Linked DNA regions of Posidoniimonas corsicana. The protein of the gene in region 2 binds, or shares a complex with, the protein of the main gene of each other region. Links are inferred from orthologs where the notes say so. Each region holds a gene or a part of one and is shown on either strand. Other genes may lie near its edges.

What was found.
Region 1: the proteins of KOR34_RS03605 (region 2) and KOR34_RS06105 are in contact, whole or in part, in a crystal structure (PDB 5UE9), measured with the Lactococcus lactis proteins. The link is inferred for Posidoniimonas corsicana from one-to-one orthologs. Residues at the interface, in WP_023189152.1 of Lactococcus lactis: Leu4, Gln5, Ala47, Ser48, Met49, Leu50, Leu51, Arg52, Arg53, Met95, Leu98, Arg223, Met224, Ala225, Cys226, Ile228, Gly229, Ala230, Cys231, Tyr232, Ala233, Val235, Glu236, His237, Asn243, His244, Ala245, Lys247, Glu250; in WP_025017116.1 of Lactococcus lactis: Gly25, Phe27, Phe29, Glu32, Tyr33, Lys35, Tyr36, Lys48, Phe56, Thr60, Pro61, Arg62, Val63, Ala64, Glu65, Thr66, Ala67, Ser68, Gly69, Met70, Ile74, Gln77, Pro223, Glu251, Phe274, Ala275, Pro277, Phe278.

The regions. Positions count from the first base shown.
Region 1 is NZ_SIHJ01000001.1:1,579,557-1,582,657, forward strand. What follows is about bases 201-2,990. They hold KOR34_RS06105 (dihydroorotate dehydrogenase), read left to right. Parts: upstream 201-1,022; coding sequence 1,023-1,958; downstream 1,959-2,990. Other genes in these bases: KOR34_RS06095 (HU family DNA-binding protein), read left to right, coding at 201-320; KOR34_RS06100 (hypothetical protein), read left to right, coding at 685-903; trpS (tryptophan--tRNA ligase), read left to right, coding at 2,048-2,990. Also shown: more of KOR34_RS06095, read left to right, coding at 1-200; more of trpS, read left to right, coding at 2,991-3,019; KOR34_RS06115 (DUF1570 domain-containing protein), read right to left, coding at 3,039-3,101.
Region 2 is NZ_SIHJ01000001.1:965,080-968,389, forward strand. What follows is about bases 312-3,310. They hold KOR34_RS03605 (dihydroorotate dehydrogenase electron transfer subunit), read right to left. Parts: upstream 2,268-3,310; coding sequence 1,356-2,267; downstream 312-1,355. Other genes in these bases: KOR34_RS03595 (tetratricopeptide repeat protein), read left to right, coding at 312-833; rpsT (30S ribosomal protein S20), read left to right, coding at 892-1,164; KOR34_RS03610 (pseudouridine synthase), read right to left, coding at 2,264-3,262. Outside these bases: more of KOR34_RS03595, read left to right, coding at 1-311.

The DNA.
Region 1 (3,101 bases), 610 kb from region 2 along the record:
TCCGCAACTTTGGCGTGTTTGAGGTCAAGAAGCGTGCCGCTCGCAAGGCGCGCAACCCACGCACGGGCGAGAAAGTCTCGGTGCCCGAGAAGTTTGTGGTGACCTTCAAGCCCGGCAAAGAGATGGAGGAACGGGTCCGCGAACTCGAGCGACGGGCGGCCGAAGAGCAGGCCCGCCGCGAGGCGGAGGCCGCCGCCCGCGAGGCCGCGATGAATGCACCGCCCGCAGCCAACGGTTCTCACTCACACACGCCGGCGTCGCCAACCCCTGACGCCGCAAGCGGTTACGATCAGCCGCCCCGCTACGACGCGGGCAGCTGAGTCGCCGCCAGCAGCCACCCGGGCCTTCGCCCGCTCTCTTCTGTCGCTTGCTCAGGCCGCCTGACCGGGCCAACTGCGCTGGACACCACCCGCAGCGGACGCTACCGTCCCGCGGCCGCGTGGTCCGGCGTCAACCAATTCAACCAGGGCAGCGCCCCCGGGACGCTCGACGCGTCGCGGAGCGGCGGCCCGAAGCGGCTAGTGTTGACTTTGCACGCCCCGGCGGGGCTAACCCGTTGAGGCGAAAGTGTTTCGAGAGTACGCCCGGACCCCGGGCGTTAGCAGAAGTCGGTGGGACCGGCTAACTTCGCGCCGCTGATCGGCTACCCCGGTCGGCGGGCACTCACGGAGGAGCGCAGCAGCAATGCGTAAGTGGATTCTAATCGTCGTTGCGGCCTGTGGCCTGGCTAGCAGCACCGGCTGCCTGCTGCCGATCTACTCGGCAGACCCGGCGCGCCGTGCGCAGGAGCTGATCTACACATCCGAGGACCTGCGTACGTTCCTGGACGAGTGGGAACGCATCTGGTTCCTGGACCAGCCCAGCCACATGAAGCCGTACCGCACCAACGGCCTGGTCATCTAAGGCCGGCTGGCTGAAACCTAGACGGCTGGCCGGGGCCGCTGCGCGGATTGTTCGCGCACGCCCGGCCCGATAGCATGGCTGGCTGTACCCATCGCCGCCCGCCACCCCTGTCTGCGCGCATGCTTGCTGATACCGCTACCGCGGCCTCGCTGGAGGTCTCGCTTGGCCGCCTGCGGCTGCCCAACCCGGTGCTGGTTGCTTCCGGCACGTTCGGGTACGCCCGTGAGATGGAGCGTCTGGTCGACCTCGGCCGCCTGGGCGGCATCGTACCGAAGACCATCACGCACGAGCCCCGTCAGGGGAACGCGCCGTGGCGCACGGTCGAGACCTCCGCCGGCATGCTGAACGCCATCGGCCTGGACAACGACGGCATCGAGGCGTTCATCCAGCATCATATGCCGTATCTGCGGACGGTCGGTTCGCCGGTGATCGTCAGCGTGGCGGGCCGCACGCACGACGAGTTCGTGTCGATGTGCCGCCGGTTGTCGGAGGTCGAAGGCCCCGCGGCGATCGAGCTGAATATCTCCTGCCCGAACGTGTCTCACGGCGTCGACTTTGGCGTCGACCCGCAGATGTGCGAGCGGCTGGTGGCCGACTGCCGCGCGGCGTGCGGCCTGCCGATCATCGCCAAGCTGACACCCAACGTGACCAGCATCGCCGTGATGGCCAAGGCCGCCGAGGCGGGCGGTGCCGACGCGCTGTCGCTGATCAACACCGTGCTCGGCATGGTGGTCGACTGGCGGAAGCAGAAGCCGATCCTGGGCAACGGCGTCGGCGGCCTGTCGGGCCCGGCCATCAAGCCGATCGCCCTGCGGTGCGTCTACCAGGCCGCGCAGGCGGCCCAGACCCCCATCATCGGCATCGGCGGCATCCAGAACATCGACGACGTCATGGAGTTCCTCGTGGCCGGCGCCACGGCGGTGCAGCTTGGCACCGTTAACTTCTACCGACCGACGGCCAGTATGGAAGTGCTGGACGCCCTGCCGGACGCGCTGGCAGAGCTTGGAGTCAGCACGGTAAGCGACGCGGTCGGAACCCTTAGCACAAACAAGTGATTCACCTCCGCCTCCCCGAAGGGGAGGCGCCTGGAAGCTCGCTTCACCCAAATCCGCTGCACCACCCACCAGCCACTACACACCACCCCATGCGCGTCCTCTCAGGCATCCAACCCACCGGCCCGTTCCACTGGGGCAACTACTTCGGCGCCATCCGGCAGTACATCGAGCTGCAGGACGTGGCGGACGAGTCGTACTACTTCATCGCCAACCTGCACGCGCTGACCACCGTGCGTGAAAAGGAGCTGCTGCAGCAGTACACGCTGGATGGCGCGCTCGACCTGTTGGCGCTGGGGCTCAACCCGGACAAGGCGGTGCTGTTCGTACAGTCGGACGTGCCGGAGGTGAGCGAGCTCTGCTGGCTGCTGATGACCGGCACCCCGATGGGCCTGTTGGAACGCTGCGTCAGCTACAAGGATAAGCTCGCCAAGGGGTTGAAGGCCGACGCCGGCCTGTTCACCTACCCGGTGCTGCAGGCGGCCGACATCCTGGCCTACGACGCCGACGTCGTGCCGGTGGGCGAGGACCAGCTGCAGCACATCGAGGTCTGCCGCGACATCGCCGGCAGCTTCAACCATCACTTCGGCGAGACCTTCACCATGCCCAAGGGTAAGGTGCTCGACCAGTCGGCCCGCGTGCCCGGCATCGACGGCGAGAAGATGTCCAAGAGCTACGGCAACACGCTCGCCGTGTTCGACGAGGCCAAGAAGCAGCGCAAGCAGATCATGCGGATCCAGACCGACAGCCGCCCGATGGACGAGGCCAAGGAGCCCGACGGCGACGTGCTGTACGACCTCCTGAAGCTGGTCGCCCCGCAGGAGCAGGTCGACGAGATCGCCGCGCTGTACCGCCGCGGCGGCTTCGGCTACGGCGACATCAAGAAGGCCCTCGCCGAGGCGGCCGAGAACTACTGGGCCGAGGTCCGCGAGAAGCGGGCCGAGCTGGCCGCCCGCCCCAACGACGTGCGCGATGTGCTGGCCGCCGGCGCCAAGAAGGCCCGGGCGAAGGCCGCCGGCGTGCTGAAGCGGGCGCAGGACGCGGCCGGTCTGTACCGCTCGTAGCCTTCGGACTGCAGCTTGACTACTGCGACAGCTTGCGGATCTGGTACCGCGCCTCGTCGGCGTTGTCGCAGATGATGGTGTA
Region 2 (3,310 bases):
CGCCGGACCTGCCGGCCGTGCGGGTATCGGACCTCGCCGCCAAGGACCGCCAGCCCGCCGATGCTGCAGCGGACCCTGACAAAGCCTCCCCCGCGGCGGTTCCACAGTCGAAGGAGGAGCTGCTCGAACTGGTGGAGGAGGAACCGGACAACATCGTGGCCGCGTTCGATCTCGCCCAGATCCTGCACGTGGCGGGGGAAAGCCGGCAAGCGCTCAGCGTTCTGCGGCGGGCTGCAAAGCACTCGCCGGACGCCGAGGCGCCCGAGCACAGCCGGCTGGAAGACCTCCAGCTCCGGGTCGCCCGCGAGCAGACTAAGCAGGCCCAGGAGGCGGCCAAGGCGAAACGCACCCCAGAGCTCATCAAGGCGGCCCGCCAGGTCGTGGCGGAGAGCAACCTTGCCGAGCTGGAGGTATACTCCGCCCGGGCGAAGCGGAACCCCGCCAACACGCGGGCCCAGTACGAGCTGGGGCTGCGGCTGAAGCGATCCGGCGATCACCGCGAGGCGATCAAGGCATTCCAGGCCGCCCGGGGCGACGCCCGCCGCGACGCGGACGTGCAGCTGCAGCTGGGCGAGTGCTTCCAGTTCATCGAGCAGTTCAAGCTGGCCGCCAGCAGCTACGAAGCCGCGGTCAAGGCTTCCCGGCCCGACCAGCAGCACGCCTCGGAGGAAACCCACAAGCTGGCTCTCTACCGGGCGGGGGTGCTGGCCCTGGGGCTGGGGGACCTGGACCGGGCCGAGAATCGCCTCACGGAGCTCGCGGGGCTGGATTTTGGCTACCGGGACGTCGGCGACCGCCTAGACAAGATCACCGAATTGCGTAAAAATGCGTGACTCGCAGCTGGAGGCTGTGATCGCGTAACGCCATTCACCCCCGAGTTTTCCGTCGGCCATGCCAAATTCCGCCAGTGCCCGTAAGCGTCTCCGCCAGGACCAAGCCCGTCGTCTCCACAACCGTTCGGCCAAGGCGTCGGTTCGCACGCAGCTGAAGAAGGTCCGCAAGGCGATCGACGCCGGCGAGGTCGAGAACAGCGAGAAGGAGTTCCAGGTAGCCGCCAAGAAGCTGGACCAGGCCGCCGCTAAGAACCTGATCCACGCCAATGCCGCGGCCCGCACCAAGAGCCGCTTGTCCAAAGCGATCAAGGACCTGAAGAACGCCGGCTAGAGCCGGTGGACGACCGCGGCGGAGCTGCGGTCTGGCGTCGAGCACGCGACTCAGAACGTATCCACTCAGAGCCGCGCCCGTCTTGAAGCGATCCCGCTGGGGTCGATCGCTTCCTGACGGGCGCGGCTCTTTTTTTTTTTTGTGGCTGTAGCCAGGCTGCTTTTTCTTGTAGCTGCCGGCGCTACAACCTGCTACCACTCGATCTTCGCGGCGTCGAACACGGGGCCCTCGACGCAGGTGCGTTTGTAGTCCCAGTCCCCCTCGGGCTGGCGGACCTTGGCCACGCAGCTGAAGCAGATGCCGATACCGCAGGCCATGGGCGTCTCGAGCGACACTCGGCAGGGCGTGCCCCGCTGCAGGCAGAGCTTGGCGACCGCCTCCATCATCGGCTCGGGGCCGCAGCAGTCCACCTGCACGCGGCGGTCGGCGGACTCGTCGAGGGCCGCCTCTAGGAGATCGGTCACTAGGCCGTGGTGGCCGACCGACCCGTCGTCGCTGGCGACCCGCAGGTCGAACCCAGCGCCGCGAAAGGCCGGCTCGCCGGCCAGCAGGTCGGCGGTCCGGACGCCGTAGCACATGACCACCTCTGCCGCCTGGCCGCCATCCCGCAACGGCGCACCGTAGCGGGCGGCGCCGAGCGACTCCTTGCCGGCGGCCAGGAACGGCGTGTAGCCGATGCCGCCGGCCACCAGGATGCGGCGGTCGCACTGGATCGGGTCGAACCCGTTGCCGAGCGGGCCCCACAGCTCGACCGTCCGTCCCGCTGCACAGGCGGCCAGCGCAGTGGTCAGCTTGCCGTGCACGACGTACACAAAGTCGAGTGCAACGGCCTGGCCCGCATCATCGCGGACGACGTCGTACAGGGCGAACGCCCGGCCAAGCATCGGGTCCGCCTGGCCGGCCACGCGGACCATGACGAACTGGCCCGGCACGATCCGCTCGGCGATCGCGGCCGCGTTGACCCGCATGCGGTACGTGCCGCGGGCGAGCTGCTCGTTCTCCAGCACGGTCGCCGGCGCAAAGCAGGCCTGATCCGCGTAGTAGGCGGCGTGCAGCGTCGCGTGTCCTCCGTCACAACCGCTCGGCTCCGTCGTGCCGCTCACTTGATCACTCTCCGCTGGGGCTTGTTGGTAGCGGCCGGCTTGGAGTTCTTGGGCTTGGCCGGCTTGCGCTTCTTTTTCTTGACGGGTCGGCCCTCCTGGGCGGCCCCCGCGTCTTCGACGCACTGCCGCAGCGCCTTGACCTCGTCGCGGGTGAGCGGGCGGTAGGCGCCGGCGGGCATCTCACCCAGCTTGACTGGGCCGTGCGCCACTCGGGTCAGCTTCTGCACCTTGTGCCCCATGGCGGCGAGAACGCGGCGGATCTCGCGGTTGCGGCCCTCGTCGAGCACTACCTCGAGCAGGGTCGACTTCTTGTGCCGCGACTTGATTTTCGCGCCCACGAAATGAACCTTGCCCTCGGCAATGTAGATGCCTTCGCGGGCCTGCTTGAGCTCTTCACCGGTGATATGGCCGGCCACCTGCACGATGTAGGTCTTGCGGACCCCGTGGCGGGGGTGGGCGAGTTGGTTCGCCAGTTCGCCGTCGTTGGTCAGCAGAATCAGGCCGTCGCTCGCCATGTCGAGCCGGCCGACGTTGAACACCCGGCCGGCGGTCGGGGGCAGCAGCTCGGTCACGCGAGGCCGACCGGACGGGTCACGGGCCGTGCAGACGTAGCCCTCTGGCTTGTTGACCGCGAAGTAGACCTTCTTGGTCTTTGGCAGCGGCTCCCCGTCCACCCAGATGTCCTGTCGCGACGCGTCGACCCGCACGCCAAGCTCCGTGACGGGCTGGCCGTCGACCTCGACGCGGCCCTCCAGGATCAGCTGTTCGCACTCGCGCCGGCTCGCCAGCCCAGCCGCGGCCAGCACCTTCTGCAGGCGGTCCTTGCCATCATCCGGGTGCTGCCGCTGGGGCGTGGGGCCCCGCTTCGCGCCGGCGGGCCGTCGGGCGGTCTTCTTTTTGCCGCCGGGGGAGGGCCGCTTGGCTTTTCCGCCGGCCTTCGGGCCTTTGCCGCCGATCGGCGACTTCTTGCGGGGTTTGGAGGCGCGTTTAGGCATGGGTTCTCAGTGCGTCGGGAGGGCCCTCCATTCTACTCCGCCGTGACG